2 regions of the Xanthomonas cassavae CFBP 4642 genome follow, and region 1 is predicted to be linked to the other one. Evidence: predicted binding sites of a transcription regulator. Region 1 holds the regulator's gene; the other holds the start of a gene.
The links. Region 1 encodes FliA, which starts transcription of late flagellar genes. Its sites were predicted from a motif close to TAAAGTTTNNCNNNCNNNGGCCGATAA; they were not measured.
Positions count from the first base shown of each region.

Region 2: the regulator FliA is predicted to act here: its motif matches at 3,286-3,312, upstream of XCSCFBP4642_RS0105360 (GGDEF domain-containing protein).

Region 1 covers NZ_CM002139.1:2,413,004-2,421,936, reverse strand. The annotation lists gene XCSCFBP4642_RS26915 (peptidoglycan-binding protein) at 53-2,440, shown strand; gene flhF (flagellar biosynthesis GTPase FlhF) at 3,585-5,276, shown strand; gene XCSCFBP4642_RS0110685 (MinD/ParA family protein) at 5,263-6,147, shown strand; gene XCSCFBP4642_RS0110680 (RNA polymerase sigma factor FliA) at 6,144-6,911, shown strand; gene cheY (chemotaxis response regulator CheY) at 6,947-7,339, shown strand; gene XCSCFBP4642_RS0110670 (protein phosphatase CheZ) at 7,339-7,965, shown strand; gene XCSCFBP4642_RS0110665 (chemotaxis protein CheA) at 7,968-8,933, shown strand, end outside.
Region 2 covers NZ_CM002139.1:1,208,495-1,223,274, reverse strand. The annotation lists gene XCSCFBP4642_RS0105365 (M28 family metallopeptidase) at 252-1,886, opposite strand; gene XCSCFBP4642_RS0105360 (GGDEF domain-containing protein) at 2,188-3,168, opposite strand; gene XCSCFBP4642_RS0105355 (SulP family inorganic anion transporter) at 3,407-4,894, opposite strand; gene XCSCFBP4642_RS0105350 (glycoside hydrolase family 5 protein) at 5,096-6,520, shown strand; gene XCSCFBP4642_RS0105345 (methyl-accepting chemotaxis protein) at 6,791-8,923, shown strand; gene XCSCFBP4642_RS0105340 (PAS domain S-box protein) at 9,263-11,926, opposite strand; gene XCSCFBP4642_RS0105335 (M16 family metallopeptidase) at 12,224-14,780, shown strand, end outside.

The DNA.
Region 1 (8,933 bases):
TGAGGGAACGTCGAAGGCGTTAGACCAGAGCACGCTTCCGCTCAGTGAGCGCATGAATCCGCCAACCGAGCATGCCCAGGCGGGTCAGGCGCGCTGGGATGAGTGGCAGGGACGCAACATCCAAACCACGCCAGAACCTGAAATCCCAGGCTTGGGCCGCGCAGGGATGACGGCAGGGCTTGCGGGTCTGGGCGTCGCCGCGACCGCCTACGATGCGTCGCAAACCGAAGAGCGTGTTGCCACGCTGTTGGCACAGGACAACCTCACCGCTGCGCGCTCGGAAGCGCTGCACTTTGCTGCCCGAGGCGCGGGCGGCTGGGCCGGAGGTGCCGCCACCGCTGCCGTTGTTGGCACCACCGGTGCCGGCCCTGTCGCGCTGGTCATGGCCGACGCATACCTGTTCAGCACGGCGGCCGACAAGGCCGCGACGCTCTGGGACAACCGCCAGATCTATACGCAGACCGACACGCAGGGCGTGAGCTGGGAGTTCAACGGCAGCCAGTGGCTGCGCCAAGAAAAGGCCGACCTGCAAGACGACGGCGTGGGTACGCCGCAGAAGCAGGGCATGTTCGCGCTGCCCGAGAAAGCGCGCGAGCTGAACTACCACGCCAGCAGCGAAGCGACCGAGCAGGCGCTGGGCAAGGTGCAATCCACTAGTCCCTATGTGCAGCCGTCCGGCCAGGCAGACGTCGCGCACCTGTACCAGCGCGATTGGAGGCGTGATGCCACCAACGGACAATGGTCGCGGATGGTGGCCGACGAGGTCGATCGGAATGACCGGCCGGTCTGGAATGTCGATCCGGCCAGCCCCGAACGTGCCATCCAACTGGATCAGCAGGCGGCCCAGGTGATCGATGCCAACATTGCCCGTGGCCCGGCCGCAATTGCGGCAACCTATCAAGCTGCCTATCGGCGCAACGGTTGGGATGCGTTCGGCCCGATGCCGGTCTCCGTGCAGACGGCGCTGAGCGCGGACGCACTGGAAGCCTCCGACGGCAAGTACTACACGCGCGACACGCGAGGCCAATGGCGCAATGGCGATGACGTGGCCCAAGGCAACGTCCTGGCAGAACTCGACGCCACCCGCCAGCAGTTGCAGCCAGCCCTGGACCAGCACGCACGGGCAATGGAGCAGATGCCGCAACGGCGGTCTCCAACGCCGCAGCAGCAGGACCAGGTCAACCTGCAGGCGACCTATGCAGCCTACGGGGTTGCGCCCAATGCCACGACGACCGACGCCGTCCAGCAGGCGCTGCAGCACACGCGTGAGGCAAACGGAATCGACGCATCCATCACGTCGCTGGCTCTGGAGCGCGATCGGTCCGGCCACTACTCGGTGGACAGCCCGATACAGCATCTGCGCCGCGATGCCGATGGCGTGGTGCGGGTCGCCGCGACCACCAGCACCGAGGAGATCCGCAGTGCGGTAGAGCAGATCCAGGCAGATTCCCTGAAGCCGGCCAACGCGCGCGATGCGCTACCGGAACACGCCGCACCCGACCAAGCCCCATCACCAGGGGCGACGCTACGCCCGGGCGACCACGGCACCGAGGTACAGGCGCTGCAGGCCAGCCTGATCCAGCTGGGTATCAACGAGCGGATCAAGACACCGGTGGAGATCAACGGCACCTACGATCAGCCCACCCAGCGCGGTGTGCAGGCCTTCCAGTTGATGCAGGGCATGGATGAGGTCACCGGCATCGCCGACCGCCATACTCTTGCAACGGTGCAGCAGCAAGCCAGCGCAGCCATTGCCCAGCGCGACACGCCACAACACGCAGGCCCGGTGTCGCAGCACGCAGGCCCGGTGTCGCAGGAGGCGCCACGCAGCGTGATGGTCATGCCCGCTACCGCACCGCTCGCCGCCACGCCTGAACGCAGCCCACCCGATCTACCTGCACAGCAGCAACACGCGCTGCTGGAACAACAACGCCAATGGCAGTTGCAGCAGGACCAACAGCTGCAGCAGGAGCGCGGGCGGCCGGCCGAGCGGGAAACCCAGGACACGCAGCGCGACGAGGCATCGCTGCCAGGCGCCATCGACAGCCCGGCGCAGACGCAGTCCTCGGCCACACCGCGCGCCTTCAGCGACCCGGCGCACCCCGGCCATCCCCTGTATGTGGACGTGAAAGACCGGTTGGAGGCGAAGGGCACGCCGCTACCGGAGGATCGCTTGACCCAGCTCACGGCGGCCCTGTACATGGAAGGCTTCAAGCCCGGCTGGGATGGGCGGGTGGATGTGGTCAACGAGCGGTTCTATGCGCAGAACTACGACGACATCACCAAGCGCTTCGCCACATCCATCGCCGAGCCGGCACCGTCGATCGAGGCATCGATGCAACAGGTGCAGGCCCATACGCTGAAAACAGCACGGCAGCAGCAGGCGATGACGCAAGCCAAACAGGAGCAGCCGACGCCGCCGGGGCCGGTCATCGGGTAATCAGCGAATAACAAATCCACTCAGGCGTTGAAACGAACCCCGCAGACAGCAAGCGGTCGAAGAGGTGCAACGGCACAGTGGACTCTCGCTCGACATGATCGCTGCGTACGGCACTGCTGCAGGGCCAGGACACGACGCGATCGGAAGCTCAATCGGCACTGCTAGCGAGCTGGTCCTTTCGTTCACTGCCCGGAACGCGGCGATACGGACGACATTCCCAGGCAATGGATGTCGCGCTGCAGATGCTGATCGTCATGCCCCCGGATCCCGAATTGTGCCGGGCACCTCGCAACGCCATGTCGCACGCCACGCGGACTCGCAGTGCGACGAGGCGGCACCGTTGGAAGGCCAGAACGACCGCGACACCATCGATTTTCTGCCGACCAGGTAGAACCCTACCTGCCTGCACGCCACCGACCTGAACTGTTGCGATACCACTCCGTTTGGGGCGTGTCATGCACCTCAGGCTGCGACCAGACCTGCGTGACAGGCTGACGGCGGGTGGCCGGTCTCCCGGCAGGCCTACCGGATAACCCATCGATTGCCACGCCAGTGGCCCCTATACGGCCAACTGTCACGCCGGCTGCGCTCGATACACGGCGCTCAGTCCTGCCTGACACGGGCTGTCTGCAGGCAGGTGAAGCCTCGCCAGCCACCTGCGCACGTGCCTGTCACCTGCCCCAGCTGCTGCCGGAAGTCCTGGCCAAGTCCCCCAAGGTGCGGCTGGTGATGGCTGCCACAGACCACACCCAGGCAGATGCTCTCCAACCGCGTGTGATCCGGCGCCGCTCTTGCATTGACTGCCGAGCCCTTCGATGGCCGGGCCGTGAGATCCGATGGCTGGGCAGTTCAGCAAGCCGAAGCGGGCCAGGTGTCAGAAAACCGCCACCCACTCCATCCGGTACTGCGTTTGCAGCACCGACCCGCAGGCGCGATGTCGGCGTGTGCCGGAAACCCAACGCCGCGTTTTGGCACACCGCATGCATTAGCTCTGGCGAGACCGCAGCCAGCACCACCGCTGCGGGGCGGACGGCAGGACTTGGAACTACGACCGGGACAGGCAACTCATGACGCTGGCAACACACCCACATTCATCGCGCACCCGTCCGGCGTCCGGCGGGTCCTGTTCCTGGAGGCACGTGGCATGAAGATCAAACGCTTTGTCGCCCCGGATATGCGCACCGCATTCCGCATGGTGCGTGAGGAACACGGCCCGGATGCCGTGATCCTGTCCAACCGGCGTACCGCCGAAGGCATCGAGATCGTCGCCGCCAGCAACTACGACGAAGAGCTGGTGCAGCGCGCCCTGGAAACCGCCCGCGAGACGCCGGCCCCCAGCGCCGCGCCGGCCCAGCAGGCTCCCGTGCAGCAGGCCCCGGCCCAGCCGGCGCAGGTTGCCGCCCGCCCCGCCGCGCCGGTCCACGCTCCGCTGAAGCCGGCCGCGGAGACCATGAGCCACCGCCAGCGCGTGGCCAGCGCCGCCGAAGACATGATTGCCGCCATGGCCCTGCGCCAGCCGGCCAGCGTGCCGCGCCAGGCGCCGGTCGCCACCCCGATCCGCAGCGCCGCGCCGATGCCGGCCGTGCAGGACCTGCCCGCGCCGGTCGTGCAGCGCCAGGAACACGCGCTGTCGGCGGTGCCGGAACAGCTGTTCGCCGACTTTTTGACCACCGCTCCGGTGCAGCGCCCGGCCGTGCAGGCCGCCCCGGTCCAGGCACCGACTCCGGTCATGGCCGCCACGGTTGCCGCCCCCGCCTATGCCGCCCAGGACCAGGACGACGACGCCTTCGCCGACGAGGCCGACTTCGATCTGGACGACGCGCTGCCGCAGATCCTGCCGCCGGCCGCGCTGCCGCCGATCGTGGTCGCCCCGCCCGCCCCCGCTGCGCTGGCCGCAGTGCCGGTGGCTGCCGCGCCGATCCCGCAGAACGACGAAGAACTCAAGCAGCTGCGCGGCGAGCTGGCGCTGATGCGGCAGATGATCGAGCGCGAAATGAACCGCCTGACCGACGAGCGCCTGCGTGGCTCGCCGGTGCGCGCGCAGGCCCTGGAGCTGATGGACGACTACGGCTTCGACGCCGGCCTGATCCGCGACGTGGCACTGCAGATTCCGGCCGATACCGAATTGCACCGCGGCCGCGGGCTGATGCTGGGCCTGCTGTCCAAGCGCCTGCCGGTGGCCCCGGTCGACCCGCTGGAACGCGGCGGCGTGATCGCCTTGGTCGGCCCGACCGGCGCCGGCAAGACCACCACCATCGCCAAGCTCGCCCAGCGCTTCGCCGCCCAGCACGCCCCGCGCGACGTGGCCCTGGTCACCACCGACACCCAGCGCGTCGGCGGCCGCGAGCAGCTGCACAGCTACGGCCGTCAGCTCGGCATCGCCGTGCACGAGGCCGACAGCGCCGAGAGCCTGCTGGAACTGCTCGAGCGCCTGCGCGACTACAAGCTGGTGCTGATCGACACCGCCGGCATGGGCCAGCGCGACCGCGCCCTGGCCGCCCAGCTGAACTGGCTGCGCGCCGCGCACCAGGTCACCTCGCTGCTGGTGCTGCCTGCCAACGCGCACTTTTCCGACCTCGACGAGGTCGTGCGCCGCTTCGCCCACGCCAAGCCCCAGGGCGTGGTGCTGACCAAACTTGACGAGACCGGCCGCTTCGGTAGTGCGCTGTCGGTCGTCGTCGATCACCAAATGCCCATCACCTGGGTGACTGACGGACAGCGGGTCCCCGACGACCTGCACCGCGCCAATGCCGCCAGTCTCGTTCTTCGCCTTGAAGATTTGCGGCGCGCTGCCGATAAGCCCTGTACTCCGGAGCACAACCATGCAGTCGCGTGAATACGCCAAGCTGACCAACGCCTTCCCCCTGTCGGCGACCCGTCCCGAGCCCCTGGGCCCGGTGCGCACCATTGCCGTGACCGGTGGCAAGGGCGGCGTGGGAAAAACCAACATCTCCGCCAACCTGGCCGTGGCGCTTGCCGACATGGGCAAACGCACGCTGCTGCTGGACGCCGACCTTGGCCTGGCCAACCTGGATGTGGTCCTGGGGCTGGCGCCCAAGTACACCCTGGCCGACCTGATCGCCGGCCGTTGCACGCTGGATGAGGTCATCATCGAAGGCCCCGGCGGCGTGCTGGTGGTGCCGGCCGCCTCCGGTCGCCGCCACATGGCCGAACTGGCCCCGGCCCAGCATATCGGCCTGGTCAACGTGTTCTCCGAACTGGAACGCGACCTGGACGTGATGGTCATCGACACCGCCGCCGGCATCACAGACAGCGTGCTGACCTTCTGCCAGGCCGCCCAGGACACCGTGGTGGTGGTCTGCGACGAGCCGGCCTCGATCACCGACGCCTACGCGCTGATCAAGGTGCTCTCGCGCGAACGCGGCGTGGACCGCCTGCAGATCATCGCCAACATGGTGCGCGACCCCAACGAGGGCCGCCTGCTGTACGACAAGCTCTCGCGCGTGTGCGAAAAGTTCCTGGGCGATGTCTCGCTGAACTACCTCGGCCATGTGCCGCAGGACGACTGGCTGCGCCTGTCGGTGCAGCGCCAGCAACCCGTCATCAAGGCCTACCCCGCCAGTCCGTCGGCGCAGGCCATCGCAGAAATCGCACGCCGTACCTCGCGCTGGCAGGCTCCCACCGTGCCGCGCGGCAACGTCGAGTTCTTTGTCGAACGCATCATCCAACGGGGAGTGGCCGCATGAGCACCGCCACCGCAACGAGCGCCACCGCGCAGTACCGTGCCGTGCAACGCAACAACGCCAACGACGTGGTGACCCAGCACGCCGACCTGGTGCGCCGCATCGCCCACCATCTGGCCGCCCGCCTGCCGGCGAGCGTGGAAGTGGACGACCTGATCCAGGCCGGCATGATCGGCCTGATCGAAGCCTCGCGCAGCTACGACTCCGAACAGGGCGCCTCGTTCGAGACCTATGCCTCGATCCGCATCCGCGGCTCGATGATCGACGAGATCCGCCGTGGCGACTGGGTGCCGCGCTCGGTACACCGCCGCGCCCGCGACGCCGCTGCCGCGGTGCGCAAGATCGAGCAGAACACCGGCCGCGCCGCCGCCGCCACCGAAGTGGCCGCCGCGATGGACATGCCGCTGCCCGACTACCTGCGCCTGATGGAAGACGCCGCACGCGGCCAGGTGCTGAGCCTGGAATCGCGCATCGAAGATCACGGCGAACTGGACACCACCGCCAAAGGTGGGCCCAACCCGCAGCAGATGATGGAGCGTGGCGAATTCGGCCGCGAGCTGGGCAAGGCCATCGGCCAGCTGCCCGAGCGCGAGCAGCTGGTGCTGTCGCTGTACTACGAACAGGAATTGAACCTGAAGGAAATCGGCGCCGTGCTCGGTGTCAGCGAATCGCGCGTCTGCCAGATCCATGGCCAGGCGGTGGTGCGTCTGCGCGGCCGCCTCAAGGTCTTCGAACTGGCCGATGCCGGTGTCGAAAATGATGACTGATTTTTTCGCATAATTTTTAGAGTTAGGAGCTTGATGTGAACAAGAACATGCGGATCCTGATCGTGGACGACTTCTCGACGATGCGACGTATCGTCAAGAATCTGTTGGGCGATCTTGGCTTCACCAATACCGCAGAGGCCGAAGACGGCAACAGCGCGCTGGCTGCGCTGCGCGCGGGCCCGTTCGATTTCGTGGTGACGGACTGGAACATGCCCGGCATGACCGGCATCGACCTGCTGCGCAACATCCGCGCCGACGCCAAGCTCAAGCACCTGCCGGTGATGATGGTGACCGCTGAAGCCAAGCGCGAGCAGATCATCGAAGCCGCGCAGTGCGGCGTGAACGGCTACATCATCAAGCCGTTCACCGCGCAGACACTGGAAGAGAAGCTGGGCAAGGTGTTCGAACGTCTGGCGGCGACCGCCTGATGAACGCCACCGTGGAAGCCGATGCCGAACGTGCCGCCCTGATCGAGCGCCTGCAGCACGCGCTCGATGCACTGGAAAGCGGTGACCAGGTCGCCTGGCGTCGCGAGGTCGATCACCTCGCCGCCCTGCGCACACGCCCGATGATGCAGAGCCTGAGCCGGCTCGCCCGCGAACTCGGGCAGGCCCTGGGCGAATTGCCCACCGTGCCCGAAGAAGCCGGCGAACTGGACGATGCCTGCTCGCGCCTGGACCACGTGGTGGAAATGACCGAAAAGGCCAGCCATCGCACGCTGGATCTGGTCGAGGAGTGCCGCGTGCTGGCCAACCAGCTGCGCGACGGTGGACTCAATGAAGACCAGGGCGCGCTGCTGGAAAAGATGCGCCACAACCTCACCGAGCTGTCGCTGGCGCAGAGCTACCAGGACCTCAGCGGGCAGATCATCCGCCGCGTGGCCGGGATCGTGCGGCGCGTGCATGAAGGCTTCGGTGCGCTCGGCCTGCCGCCGAAGAACACCGAGCCGAAGAAAGACGACGGCGGTCTGGCCGGTCCTGCAATCAAGGGCCTGGACCGTCACGCGGTGTCGCAGGACGACGCCGACGATTTGCTGTCCGGATTGGGGTTGTAACCATGAGTGCTGTTCCAGACGATATTGCGGCCGATTTCATCGTCGAGGCCCAGGAAATCCTGGACCGCCTCGGCGAACAGCTGGTGTCGCTGGAACAGGCGCCAGACGAAGCCGACCAGCTCAACGCGGTGTTCCGCGGCTTCCACACGCTCAAGGGCGGCGCCGGCTTCCTGGCGATAAAACCCATGGTGGAGCTGTGCCACGCCGCCGAGGAAACCCTGGGCATGGCGCGCTCCGGCCAGGCGGTGTTGCAGGCGCATCACTTCGATGCCGCGCAGCAGTCGCTGGATTATCTGCAGGCCATGCTGGATGCGATGGGCTCGGGCGAAACCGTGCCGCATGCGCCGGCCTCGCTGATTGCGCAGTTCGATGCCAAGAGCGGCCCGCCGGCGGTCAAGGCCGCGCCCAAGGCCGCTGCCGCTGCACCCGCACACGATGACGCACACGGCGCTGCTGCGCCGGGCGCCAAGGCCGCGCCCAAGGCGGCGGCCAAGGCGGCCGACGCCGAGCAGACCGTGCGCGTGGACACCAAGCGCCTGGACGCCATCGTCAACCTGATCGGCGAACTGGTGTTGTCGCGCAACCGCCTCAAGACCCTGCGCACCCGGCTGCGCGACGAAGAACTCGACCGCGCGGTCAGCACCCTGGACATCGCCACCGCGCGCCTGCAGACCGCGGTGATGCGCACCCGCATGCAACCGGTGAGCAAGGTATTCGCACGCTTCCCCAAGGTGGCCCGCGATGTCGCGCGCACGCTGTCCAAGGAAGTGGAACTGGAACTGATCGGCGCCGAGACGGAACTGGACCGCAACCTGGTCGAGGCCCTGGCCGACCCGCTGGTGCACCTGGTGCGCAACGCGATCGACCACGGCATCGAATCGCCGGCCCTGCGCGAAGCCACCGGCAAGCCGCGCAGCGGCCATGTGCGTCTGTCTGCGCAGCAGGAAGGCGACTACGTCAGCATCGAG
Region 2 (14,780 bases), 1.2 Mb from region 1:
TTCGCGCGCAGCGGTGCCAGTGCCACACATGTCGAGTGCCGTCGCGCGCGGATGCGGCCTGGCCACCACCAGGCAACCCGGCAGACCGCCATACCGCCCGGGGCTGGCTCTGTAGACGGCACCGGCGTTGGCGGCGGCCAACTGCAGGACGCGCCGTTGGCGCCACACGCTGCCAGGCCAGGCCCCGCCTGACTGCCAGCGCGCGGCACCGAGGCCACGCCGTGTCGGCATGGCCTCACCGCTGATGCGGACTACTTGCGTGCCGCCTCGCTGGCATCGCGGGTGGCGCGGAACTCCGAATCGCTGCTCCAGTTCGGCCACTGGCGCGAATCGGCCAGCTGCTGGCCCAGCGCGTACAGCACGCCCAGGTCGCGCGCGGCGCCGGCGAAGGTCCAGTCCGGCGTCCACTCATCGCCCTGCTGGTGATAGCGCTTGGCGGTGTAGTCGTCGGATGCGGCCTTGCCTGCGGCCACGCCGCCCACTTCCCAATCCTGCCCGGCCGCATACGACAGCGCCGGCACGCCACGCTTGGCGAAGGAGAAGTGATCGGAACGGAAGAAGTAACCGGCCTGCGGCTTGGGATCGGGGGTGTAGCGCAGCTTGGACTGCGCGGCCACGGTCTTGAGCTGGTCGAGCAATTCGAGCTTGGCGGTGCCGTAGATGCCGAAGTCGCGCGAGGGCACGAACGGGTTCATGCCGTCCATGTTGATCACCGCCACGGTGGTGTCCAGCGGGTACAGCGGCTTGGAGGCGTAGAACTCCGAGCCCAGCAGGCCCTTTTCCTCGGCGGTAACCGCCAGGAACACCACCGAGCGCTCCGGCCTGGGCGCCTTGGCGAAGCCGCGCGCCAGTTCCAGCAAGGCGGCGGTACCGCTGGCGTTGTCCAGCGCGCCGTTGAAGATGGTGTCGCCGCGTGCGTCCGGCTTGCCGACGCCGATGTGGTCCCAATGCGCGCTGTAGATCAGCGTCTCGTTGGGCCGCTTGCTGCCCTCCAGCCGCGCCACCACGTTATGCGAGGTGATCACCTCGGAGGTGACCTGGTAGCTTGCGCTCAGGCCCTGGCCCTTGAGTTCCACCGGCTTGAAGCCGCGAATCTGCGCCTGCTTCTTCAATGCGTCGAAATCCAGGCCGGCGCGCTTGAACAGCGTGGCCGCCAGATCGCGCTGGATCCAGCCTTCCAGCGTGGGATGCGCCGCGCGCGGGTTGTCGCGCACCACGTCGAACATGGTGTTGGTGTTGGAACTGGCCACGGTGTCCCAGCCGTAGGAAGCCGGCGCGGTTTCGTGCACCACCAGCACGCCGAGCGCGCCCTGGCGTGCGCCCTCTTCGTACTTGTAGGTCCAGCGGCCATAGTAGGTCATGCCGGCACCGTCGAAGGCGCCCTTGCCGGTTTCGAAGTCCGGGTCGTTGATCAGCACCACCGCGATCTTGCCCTTCAGGTCCACGCCCTTGAAGTCGTCCCAGTCACGCTCGGGCGCCTTGACGCCGTAGCCGACGAACACCAGCGGCGCGTTGGCGATGTCGACCTTGGACGATCCGTCCAATGCGGCGCGGATGGCGATCTCCTTGCCCTGGGTCAGCGGCTGCGCCTTGCCGGCATCGGCTAGCGCAATGGTCGGTGCACCGACGATATCGGCGCGCCGCAACGGTACCGCCTGGGTCCACAGGCGCTTGCCATCGGCGAGATCGCCGCCAGGCTGCAGGCCGGCATCTGCGAACTGCTTGCTCAGGTAGGCAATGGTCTTCTCTTCGCCGGCGGTGGCCGGGCCGCGGCCTTCGTAGGCGTCGGAGGCCAGTTCCTTGACGTCGCGCGAGATGCGCGCGCCATCGAACGTCGGCGCCTGCGCCATCACCACGGTCGAGACCGCCATCGCCAGCAGGCCCATCGTCACGGTCTTGCCGGCACGCTTGATCACAACTCGCTTCACTGCAGCACCCCAGGTGTTATCCGAACAGCCCCCGAGTGTAGCCACTGCGGCCGGGACCTGCTGGCGGTGCAGTGAGGTGCGATCCGTGCCGACGGGTTTGCTGCATGCGGACACGGCCTGTCGTGCTGGCGTAGCGTGGCTGCGCGCAGTCGTCAGGATCCTGCGCCAAGCGCGAGGACCACGGTCTGCGCGCAGGCCACCTGGATCAGGCACACAGGCGCGCCAGCCCGAGGTTGCGCAATGGACATGATTGCCGCGCTCAGAACAGGTCGACGCTGCCGACCTGCTGGGCGAGCTGCTGCATCTGGCCGCTGGCGATCAATTCGGCATACACCGCCGCGCGATTACGGCCGTGCTGCTTGGCCCAGTACAGCGCCTTGTCGGCCTCGTCGAGCATCTGGCTGATCAACCGGCCATGGGTCAGTTCCACGATGCCGGCGCTGAGGGTGACCTGGCCCACCTGCGGGAAGTCGTGCCCGGCCACCGCCGCACGGAAGCGCTCGAACAAGCCGACCGCGACATCGCGATCCACACCGCGCAGCACGATCACGAATTCCTCGCCACCGAACCGGAACAGCAGATCGTCCCGGCGAAACGCACGCTGCATCAGCTGCGCCACCAGCAACAGAACCTCGTCGCCATACAGATGGCCAAAGGTGTCGTTGACGCGCTTGAAGTGATCGATGTCCACGATCCCCAGCCACACGCCCTGCGGCGCTGCCGCCTCGGCGCTGCCGGAGAACAGCGGCAGGATCACATCGTCGAAGGTCTTGCGGTTGCGCAGGCCGGTCAGCGCGTCGCGCTGGGCATCGTCGAGCAGGCTGCGGTAGTTCTGGAAGAAACGTGCGAAGCCTTGCAGCATCGCCTGCTCGGCGGCACCGGGCGCGCGTGCGCTGCCCACCCGCAGGCAGGTGCGGATGCCGCGTGCTTCCATCATCGGGTAGACCAGCAGCGCGCGGCCGTCCTGGTGCAGCTGCACCATCTCGCCCGCGCCATGCACATCGGCCAGCTGGGCACGCAGCTGCGTATCCTTCAGCTCGGCCACCGTCAACTGCAGCCGGCCATCGTCGCGCAGCCGGGTTTCGGCCATGCTGCGGCCGTCTGGGGCGATGCGCAGCAGCGACAGGTCGTCGGCGGCACAGACCTCGCGCATGGTGCGCAGCAGGCTCAGGTCGAGCAGATCGGCATCGCGGATGGCGGTCATGTCCACCATCCGCTCCAGCAAGGGCGCGGTACTCATCGGCGCCTCGGCCCACATGCAGACGCAGACCTTGCGTGCCGGGTGGGCACGGCTGGCAGACAACGGGAGTGGCAACGCACAGGCTTCACGACAGCGACCGGCAATCAGGATGCCGGTTCATCGGCGTGGGCCACGCAAACTTGAGGTCGTTGGACGGCCACGCTCAGCCAACGGCCAGCCCCCTTGCGCAGCGGACAAAACGCCCGCTGCGCCTGGCACTCGTAGCGCCCGCACGGGCTCAGGGCAGCGCCGATTCCAGCGCGTCTTCGCCCAGCGCATGCGCCTGCATCAGGCGCCGGCTGCCGGCATTCACACCACGGACCCGAACCTCCAGATCGTGGTGCCGCAGCCGCTGCACCACTTTGTCCAGGGCGGCCACGGCGGTGATGTCCCAGAAGTGCGCACGGCTGACATCGATCACCACGCTGCGGCCGGGCACCTGGCGCGCATCGAAGGCGTCGATGAACACGTCGGCCGAGGCGAAGAACACCTGCCCGCGCACGCTGTAGGTCCGCACGCCGTCTGCACCATCGTCGTGCGTGATCTGCAGCAGCGCGGCCACCTTGAAGGTGAAGAACACCCCGCTCAACACCACCCCCACCGCCACCCCGGCGGCCAGGTTGTGGGTGGCCAGGGTCACCGCCACGGTGGCCAGCATCACCACGCTGGAGGTACGCGGATGGGTGATGAGGGTGCGCAGCGAACGCCAGTCGAAGGTCTCGGCCGAGACCATCACCATGATCGCCACCAGCGCGACCACCGGTACCTGCGACACCCACGGCTTGAGCAGCACCATCAGGATCAGCAGGAACACGCCGGCAAACAGCGTGGACAGCCGGCCACGGCCGCCGTACTTCACGTTGCCCACGGTCTGCCCGATCATGCCGCAACCGGCGATGCCGCCGAACAGGCTGGCCGCCGCGTTGGCGATGCCCAGCCCGGTGCACTCGCGGTTCTTGTTGCTGGGGGTGTCGGTGAGCTCATCGACCACGCGCGCGGTCATCATCGACTCGAGCAGGCCCACCATAGCAATGGCCAGCGCCGGCAGCGCGATGATGCGCAAGGTCTCCAGCGTCAGCGGCACCGCCGGCCATTGCAGGAACGGCAGCGCAGCGGGCAGCTTGCCCAGGTCGGCCACGGTCTTGAGCGGCAGGTGCAGCACGCTGCCGGCGATGGTCAGCAGCGCGATGCACAGCAGGGGCGAGGGAATCGCCGACAGCCCGGGCACGCGCAGGCGCGGCAGGCCGTAGATGATCGCAAGACCCACCCCGAGCATGGCCCAGGTGGCGAGGTTGGCGCCCAGCAGATGCGGCAGCTGCGCGGCGAAGATCAGCACCGCCAGCGCATTGACAAAGCCGGTACGCACCGAACTGCTGACAAAGCGCATCAACACGCCCAGCCGCAGCAGCCCGAACGCGATCTGCACCGCGCCAGCCAGCAGGCCCGCGGCCAACAGGTACGGCAAGCCGTGCGCAGCCACCAGCGGCGCAGCCACCAGGGCTACCGAGCCGGCCGCAGCGGAAATCATCGCCGGGCGTCCGCCACACAACGCAATCACGATGCCGATGACGAAAGACGCGAACAACCCGACCTGCGGGTCCACACCCGCCACGAAGGCGAAGGCGATCACCTCGGGAATCAGCGCAAACGTGGCGACTGCACCGGCCATCAACTCGCGCGCGGGCGAAGCGCGCCACTGCGCCAGTTCGGCACGCAGAAGGGACATTTATGGACACTCCATGGACAAAAAGGACAGAAAGTAGGCATCCACTACCCAAATAGTGTGGTCCAAACGAACGCTTCCGATGTGACTGGTGCGGCAAAGCATTTTTTTGCGGAAGAGATCACGCCTCTTTCGGAGGCCTCGGACCAAGATGCCCCCCTCACTGGGCTCGGGTGTCGAGTCCGGTTATCTAGGGAGAAAACCATGTCCGTCTTCAGGACTGCAAGTACGCTCGCACTGGCGACCGCGATGGCCCTGGCCGCCGCGCCGGCCTTCAGCTATTCCATCAGCAACAACAAGGTTGTCGACGACAGCGGCAAGGTGGTTCAGCTCAAGGGCGTCAACGTGTTCGGCTTTGAGACCGGCAACCATGTCATGCATGGCCTGTGGGCGCGCAACTGGAAGGACATGATTGTCCAGATGCAGGGACTGGGCTTCAATGCGGTGCGCCTGCCGTTCTGCCCGGCCACGCTGCGCAGCACCACCATGCCGACCAGCATCGACTACAGCCGCAACGCCGATCTGCAGGGCCTGACCTCGCTGCAGATCCTCGACAAGGTGATCAACGAATTCAATGCGCGCGGCATGTACGTGCTGCTGGATCACCACACCCCCGATTGCGCGGCCATCTCCGAGCTCTGGTACACCGGCTCCTACACCGAAGCCCAGTGGCTGGCCGACCTGCGCTTTGTGGCCAACCGCTACAAGAACGTGCCGTACGTGCTCGGCCTGGACCTCAAGAACGAACCGCACGGCGCCGCCACCTGGGGCACCGGCAACGCCGCCACCGACTGGAACAAGGCCGCCGAGCGCGGCTCGGCTGCGGTGCTGGCAGTGGCGCCGAAGTGGATCATTGCGGTGGAAGGCATCACCGATAACCCGGTGTGCTCGATCAATGGCGGCATCTTCTGGGGTGGCAACCTGCAGCCGCTGGCCTGCACCCCGTTGAACATCCCCGCCAACCGCCTGCTGCTGGCGCCGCATGTCTACGGCCCGGACGTGTACGTGCAGTCGTACTTCAACGACAGCAACTTCCCCAACAACATGCCGGCCATCTGGGACCACCACTTCGGCCAGTTCGCCGGCAAGTACGCGTTGCTGCTGGGCGAATTCGGCGGCAAGTACGGCGAAGGCGATGCGCGCGACAAGGTCTGGCAGGACGCGCTGGTGAAATACCTGCGCAGCAAGGGCATCAACGAAGGCTTCTATTGGTCGTGGAATCCCAACAGCGGCGACGCCGGCGGCATCCTGCGCGATGACTGGACCACCGTGCGCCAGGACAAGATGACGCTGCTGCGCACCCTGTGGGGCGCGGTGAGCAGCACCACGCCGACTCCGACACCTACTCCCACGCCGACGCCGACGCCGACGCCCAGCGGCAGCTTCAGCACCAAGGTGAGCGTGGATAGCCAGTGGAACGGCGGCTACTGCAATCGCGTGCAGGTCACCAACACCGGCACCGCCAGCGGCACCTGGGCGATCTCGCTGCCGGTCACCGGCACCGTCAACAACGCCTGGAACGTCACCTGGTCGCAGAGCGGCAGCACGCTCAAGGCCAGCGGTGTGGACTTCAACCGCACCCTGGCCGCCGGTGCGACGGCCGAATTCGGCTTCTGCGCGGCAAGCTGATGCAATAAGGCGGGCACGCAGTGCGTGTCCGCCATTGTGGCGTTCATATCGATCGCCGGATCGACGCACATGACCTTGTAGGAGCGCCCCCGGGCGCGATGAAGCGTTCTCGATAACGCCCCATCGCGCCCGGGGGCGCTCCTGCATTGCATCCGTCGCAGGCGGACGCTGCCGCAATCGGCATTCAACCGGCATGTGAATCAGCCGCTATTCATGGCATGGCGCCCTGCGCGCGTTCTGGATGCTGTTGCCATGCTCGTTGTCTCCCTGTTGCGTCGTCACGTTGCCAATCTCCCGCTCACCCGCAAGTTCGTCCTGTTGTGCACGCTGCTGACCGTTGGCGTGATCCTGTTGGCGGTCGCCGCCGCGCGCCTGCAATACCTGGACCTGATCGAGGCACGCAAGCTCGGCGTCAAGACCGAGGTCGAGATGGGGCTGACCGTGATGCAGCACTACGCCGACAAGATCAAAAGCGGCGAACTCACCGCTGACCAGGCGAAAGAGGCTGCGCGCGCCACCCTGGCCGACATGCGCACCCACGATGGCGTGGACTACTTCTTCATCGTCGATCCGCAGATGCGCATCCTGATGCACCCCAAGCGCCCGGTCGGCACCGACATGACCGACTACAAGAGCGATGCCGGGCAGTACGTGTATCGCGACATCAAGACCGCCATCGACAGCGGCGACGGCTTCAGCTATTACGACGCGCCCAAGCCGGGCAAGAAGGAACAGCTGCCCAAGATCAGCTATGCCAAGACCTTTCCGGCGTGGAACTGGGTGTTGGTGATGGGCGTCTACGCCGAAGACATCCAGCTGCAGGCCTGGGGATTCACCCGCATGCTGACCCTGATCGGCGCTGCGTTGGTAGCGATGGTGATCGGCGTGTGCTGGCTGATTGCCTCGGCCATGGCCGCGCCGTTGCGTGCAGCAACCCGCACTGCCGAAGCGATCGCCTCGGGCCGCTTCGATAACGCTATCCGGGTGGAATCGCGCGATGAAACCGGCCAGCTGATGCACAGCATGCAGCAGATGCAGACCCAGCTACAGCGCTTCAATGGCGAGATGCAGACCATGATTGGCCTGCAGCAGGGCGAGAACATCGCGCACCGCATTCCGGAGGATTTCCCCGGCGATTACGGCACATTGGCACATGGTGTGAACACCGTGGTGTTCGAGCACCTGGATGCCATCAACGAGGCGATGGATGTCATGAGCGAGTATGGCCGTGGCGATCTGCGCCGCGACATGCGCCGCCTGCCCGGCCAGCGCGCGGCCCTGCATGAGGCGCTGGATACGGTCAAGCGCAACCTGTCGGCGATCAACGGCGATATCGCGCGTCTGGCCGATGCGGCCGCGCGTGGCGACTTCTCCGCACGCGGCGAGCAGGGGCGCTACCAGTTCGCATTCGCGGAAATGGTGCAGGCCTTGAACCGGCTGATGCAGCAGGCCGATGCCGGTCTGGACGATGTGGGCCGCATCATGGCCGCGATTGCCGATGGCGATTTGTCACAGCGGGTGGAATCGCATTACGAGGGCGCCTTCGGGCGCCTGGCCGACGCCGCCAACCGCACGGCGATCCAGCTCACCGGCATCGTGCAGGGCATCCAGCATTCGGCCGAGATGATCAATACCGCCGCCGGCGAGATCGCCAGCGGCAACGCCGACCTGTCCACGCGCACCGAGAACCAGGCTGCGAACCTGGAAGAAACTGCCGCCTCGATGGAGGAACTAACGTCCACCGTGCGCCAGAATGCCGACAACGCACGCCAGGCCAATCAGCTGGTCAAGGGCACCGGCGATGTGGCCGAAAGCGGCGGACGCGTGGTGCAGGACGTGGTCACCACCATGCAGGCCATCACCCAGGCCTCGGCGCGCATTTCCGACATCATCGGAGTGATCGACGGCATTGCCTTCCAGACCAACATCCTGGCCTTGAACGCAGCGGTGGAAGCTGCGCGTGCCGGCGAACAGGGCCGCGGCTTTGCGGTGGTGGCGACGGAAGTGCGTGCACTGGCGCAGCGTTCGGCCGGTGCGGCCAAGGAAATCAAGCAGCTGATTTCCGACTCGGTGGAAAAGGTGGAACAGGGCTCGGGCCTGGTGCAACAGGCCGGCAGCACCATGACCGAGGTGGTCAGCTCGGTGAAGCGCGTGACCGACATCATGGCCGAGATCACCGCCGCCAGCACCGAACAGAGCGCCGGCATCGAACAGGTCAGCACCACGGTGATGCAGCTGGACGAAATGACCCAGCAGAATGCCGCGCTGGTGGAGGAAGCCACGGCAGCGGCGCGCAGCCTGGAAGACCAGGCGGCGGACCTGGCGCGCGCGGTGGCCGTGTTCCGGCTGGCGCCGGCACAGCCTGCGTCCACGCCGCGCCACGGCGCCGCTCAAGCCGCGTAATGCCTGGCGGGAAACGGCGATTCCAACACGTGCCAAAGCCCCTCTCCCGGCGGGAGAGGGGTTGGGGTGAGGGTGCCCGGCAGCCGGGGGGCTTCGACACACACACGAGATGCAGTGCCGAACAAACGAGATGTGGCGACCAACAAGCCCTCGCACAGGCAATCGAGAAGCACTCATCGGCAATCGAAACGCGTGTATCGCTCGTCCAGACATGGGCGGCCGCAATCACCACATCAGCTGACGCACCCTCATCCGCCCTTCGGGCACCTTCTCCCCCATAAAGAAGAACGATGTTCCGTGGGAGCAGGAACCGCAACGCACCGCAAATGACCGCTCACTTCAACGCGTTGCGTCGCGGCCGTTCATCGCGGCGTTCGTGCTGCCACGCGCGTTCTTGGCGGCATACATCGCCTCGTCCGCGGCATGCATCAGGCTGGCGGCATCGGCCTGGTCGCCGTGCTGCCAGGCCACGCCGATGCTGGGCTGGATCGGTAGCCGCTGCTCGCCGAACATGGCACCTGCCGCAGCCGCGTGACGGATGCGCTCTGCCACCGTGGCGCAGTCCGCCTCAGGCGCCTGCAGGTTGTCCAGCAGCACCACGAATTCGTCGCCAGCCAGGCGCGCCACCAGGTAACGCCCCTCCACCGCGCGTTGCAGGCAGCGACCGAACTCCACCAGCACTGCATCGCCGGCACGGTGGCCGTAGGTGTCGTTGACGCGCTTGAAGCCATCCAGGTCGAGAAACATCACCGCCACCGCCCGCTGCAGGTGATGCGCCTGCGCCACCGCGGCCTGCAGTGCCTCGGTCCAGGCATGGCGATTGGGCAGGCCGGTCAGCGCATCGCGGGTGGCACGCTCGTGCATCAGTCGGTGTAGCGTCTTGTGCGCGGTCACGTCCTGCGCCATCAGGAAGAAGCCTTGCGTGCCGGCACGCGAACGGCGGGTTTCCGGTACCAGGGTGATCTCCACGTCACGCGGCGTGCTGCCAATCCGCAGCACATGTTCGAAGCTGGCACGCTGTCCGGCCGCCACCTGTGCCAGCGCGGTGCGGGCGGGAACGCTGAGCGCTGCGCCGAGCAGATGGGTGATGGGCATGCCGACCAGACTGGCGGGCTCCACGCCCAGCCAGTCGCGGTGCGCTTCGTTGGCAAACAGGCAGCGCTGGCTGGCATCGAACTGGCTGACCAGCGCCGGCGTGGCATCGCTGATGGCCCGCAGCCGCGCTTCGCTTTCGGCCAGGCGCTCGGCGGCGACATGGCGTTCGGTGACATCCTGGATCTGAGAGACGAAATGCACCGGCGCGCCACTGCCGTCGCGCACCAGCGACACCGACAACTGTGCCCAGATCACCGCGCCCTGCTGGCTGATGTAGCGCTTGGCCAGGCTGTAGCTGTCGCGTTTTCCGTCGATCAGTTCCTGCACCAGCTTCAGGTCCATATCCAGGTCTTCCGGATAGGTGATCTGCTGGAACGTGGTGCGCAGCAATTGCTCGCGCGGATAGCCCAGGATGCTGCACAGCGACGGATTGACGTCGCGCCAGGCGCCGTCCAGCGACACGATGGCCATGCCCTGCGGCGCGGTTTCGAAGGCGCCGGCAAACCGCTCGGCGGCCAGCTGCGCGGCCGCCTGCGCCTGCAGCTCGGCGGTCACGTCGATGGCCATGGCCAGATAGCCGGCCAGGCCCTGCTGCGCATCGTGGATGATGTTGAAGCACAGGCGCACGCGGCGCAGTTCGCCATCCTTGCGCACCAGGGTCCACAGTTCCTCGCGCAGCATGTCGCCGGCTGCGGCTGCAGCCAACTTCACGTACGACGGAGGCGACAACGCCAGGGTCGCCATATGGCGTTCGAGCTCGGCCTGCAGATGGAACCGCGCCGGGCCGCCACCCAACACCTCGTCGGCGGCGTAACCCAGCAACTGTTCGGCACCGGGATTGAACAGCTCGATCCGGCCCTGCGGATCGAAGGCGATGATCGCCACGTCCTGCGAGGCGTCCACCAGCGCCTGCAGCCGCGCGCGCTCGGCCGACAACGCCGCCGAGGCGTCCTTGAGCTGGGTGATGTCGTGCATCACGCACACCGCGCCCAGCGCGGTGCCCTTGTCTCCCACCACCGGGTCCGCATTGCACAGCACGCTGCGTGCCGGCTGGCCGGTGGCACGGATCACCAGTTCGGCATTGCGCACATGTTCGCCGCGCCACGCGCGCACCAGCGGGATGGCATCGGTGGGCAACAGGCTGTGTCCATCGGCGGCGTACAGATCGAAATGCTGCGCCCACTGCGCCGGCGGCAGCACGCGCGGGTCGGTGCCGTGCCATTGCCGCGCGGCATGGTTGAACTCGCGCAGCAGGCCGTCGGTACCGCAGGCCACCACGCCGTCGGGCATGGCTTCCAGCAACATGCTCAGGGTCTGCCGCTGTGCCTGCGCGACCAGGCGGTCGCGCCGGGCTTCCAGCTGATTGACGGCCTGTCGCGCCAGCCGGATCAAGGCCTGCTTCTGATTCTCCTCGAGCACGCGCGAGCGGGTGCTGAGCGTGCAAAGGGTGCCGTAGGCATAGCCTTCGCGGCCGATCAGCGGCACCCCCGCATACGAGCGCACGCCCGGCGCCGTGGTCACCAACGGGTTGTCGACGAAGCGCGGGTCGGCCTCGGCATCGGGCACTTCCATCAGCTCGGTGCCCATCACCGTGTACGAGCAGAACGACACGCTGCGCGGCGTGCCTTCCAGGTCGGTGCCGCAGCGCGCCTTGAACCATTGCCGGTCGGCATCGAGCAGCGACACCAGCGCCATCGGAGCGCCGGTGACATGCGCCGCCAGCCAGGCGATGTCGTCGAATTCGGCTTCGGCTTCGGTATCGAGCACCTCCAGCCGACGCACCGCGTCCACGCGCAAGGCGTCGTTGGCGGGAATCGGCACGGGCGGCAACAAGGCGGTCATGGGATGGTCGGCAGGTGACGTCGGGGCAAGGTAGGTCGCCCCAAGTAACGGCGAGGCGATGGCCAACTTAAGCGCTCGCGACTGTGCCCGCTTCCGCGGACCCGCCGGCCTGCCGGCACACGGGGCCGGCCGCGACCTCCCGCCGCGTACACCTCCTGTCGCGGCGGTGGCGTCGACCCGCCCGGCCTTGCGGCCCGTTCAGCATCGTCGCGGTGGCAGCCGACCAGCGTGGGCCCGCGCCTGCGACCAGGCCACCGATGCCGGCTTCGCCCCCCGCCCCGCAGCATCCCCCTGCCCAAGCGCATTTGCGGCCCCGCCAAGCAGCCACTACCCTCGGCCGATTGCCCTGTTCTGGAGTGTCACATGCTGCGTCCGCTGTCCCTGTTGATCGCCGGTGTGCTCGGCGTCGCTGCCGGTACCGTTGCCCCCGCCGTCGCGGCCGCCCCGGCCAGCCTGTCCAAGCCCGCGGCCAGCAGCGCCATTCCCGACATCGCCTATACCCGCTTCACGCTGCCCAACGGCCTGACCGTGGTGGTGCATGAAGACCACAAGGCGCCGGTGGTGGCGGTGAGCATCTGGTACCACATCGGCTCCGGCGACGAGCCGGCCGGCAAGACCGGCTTTGCGCACCTGTTCGAGCACCTGATGTTCTCCGGCTCGGAGAACAACAAGGGCAGCTTCTTCGCGCCGCTGGAAAAGGTCGGCACCACCGACATGAACGGCACCACCTGGTTCGACCGCACCAACTATTTCGAGACCGTGCCGACCACCGCGCTGGATACCGCGCTGTGGCTGGAATCGGACCGCATGGGCCACCTGCTCGGCGCCATCGGCCAGCAGGAACTCGACACCCAGCGCGGTGTGGTGCAGAACGAGAAGCGCCAGGGCGAGAACCGTCCCTACGGCCGCGTGGAACAGAACATCCTGTCCAACCTGTTCCCGGCCAACCACCCCTACCAGCACGACACCATCGGCTCGATGGAAGACCTGGACGCGGCCTCGCTGGCCGACGTCAAACAGTGGTTCAACGACAATTACGGCGCCGCCAACACCACCCTGGTGCTGGCCGGCGACATCACCGTGGCACAGGCACGCGCCAAGGCGTTGCAGTATTTCGGCGATATCCCTTCCGGCAAGCCGGTGGCGCGTCAGCAGCCGTGGGTGACCCCGCTGGCCGCACAGAAGCGCGGCGTGCAGCACGACCACGTCTCGCAGCCGCGCATCTACCGCACCTGGGCCGCCCCGCAACTGGGCACCGACGACATCATCCAGCTGGATCTGGCCACCACCGTGCTCGGCGGCGGCAAGACCTCGCGGCTGTACCAGCGCCTGGTCTATCAGGACAACCTGGTGGACGACGTCTCCGCCTCGGTTCAGCCGTTCGCGCTGTCCAGCCAGGTGCAGATCCAGGCCGACGTGAAGGATGGCGTGGACCCGGCCAGGGTCGAGGCGATCATCGACGAGGAACTCAAGAAGTTCATCGCCCAGGGCCCGACCGCCGATGAGCTGCAGCGTGCGCAGGTGGCCTACCGCGCCGGTTTCGTCCGCGGGCTGGAGAAGGTCGGCGGCTTCACCGGCAAGGCCGTGATCCTGGCCGAGGGCCAGGTCTATCGCGGCGACCCGGGCGCCTACAAGAAAGACTTGCAGCGCGGCCAGGCCGCCACTGTGGACAGCGTCAAGCAGGCCGCTGCCAATTGGTTCGGCAAGGGCGATTACCTGCTCACCGTGCTGCCGGCCGGTAAGGATTTCGACCCGGCCGCCGAGGACAAGGCGGTGGTTGCGCGTGGCGAAGAAGCCGGCAAGCCGGCGCCGAAGCTGCCGGCCGCAGGCAAGTTCAAGGTCACCGCCTCCACGCTGGACCGTAGCAAGGGCGTGCCGCAGACCGAGCAGTTCCCCGACCTGAGCTTCCCAAAACTGCAGCGCGGCAAGTTGAAGAACGGCGTCGAAGTGATCCTGGCCGAGCGCCACACCATCCCGGTCACCCAGGTGGAGTTGCTGTTCGACGCCGGCTACGCCGCCGACCAGGGCAGCAAGCTCGGCACCGCCAGCTTCAGCGCTGCGCTGATGAACGAGAGCACCGCCGCGCTGGATTCGGTGGAAGTGGCGCAGCGCCGCCAGCGCCTGGGCGCCATCACCGCGGTGGGCTGCGATCTGGACAGCTGCAGCGCCTCGCTGAATGCCCTCAACGACCAGTTGCAGCCGTCGCTGCAGTTGTTCTCCGACATCGTGCGCAACCCCGCGTTCAAGGCCGCAGACATCGAACGCGTGCGTGGCCAGTGGCTGGCCGGCATCGCCCAGGAAAAGACCAAGCCCACCAGCCTGGGCCTGCGTGCACTGCCGCCGCTGCTTTACGGCGACAAGCACCCCTACGGCATCCCGCTCACCGGCAGCGGCACCGAGGCGGCGATCAAGAGCCTCAACGCGCAGGATCTGCGGCAGTTCCACAGCCAATGGCTGCGTCCGGACAACCTGCGCATCCTGGTGGCCGGCGACACCACGCTGGCGCAGATCATTCCGCAGCTGGACGCCGCGTTCGGCGACTGGAAGGCCCCGACCAGCGCATTGCCGAAGAAGAACCTGGTCGAGGTGGCCGCGCAGCCCAAGCCACGCGTCTACCTGATCAACCGCCCGGACGCACCGCAGTCGGTGATCCTGGCCGGCCTGCTGGCCCCGTCCACCAAGACGCCGGACAACCTGGCGATCGGCGTGGCCGACGACGCGTTCGGCGGCACCTTCACCTCGCGCCTGAACATGAACCTGCGCGAGAGCAAGCGCTGGGCCTACGGCGCCGGCACCCGCATGCTGGATGCGCAAGGCCAGCGCCCTTACATGTTCTCGGCGCCGGTACAGACCGACAAGACCGCCGAGTCGGCCAACGAGATCTTCAAGGAGGCCACTGCGGTGATCGGCGCCAAGCCGC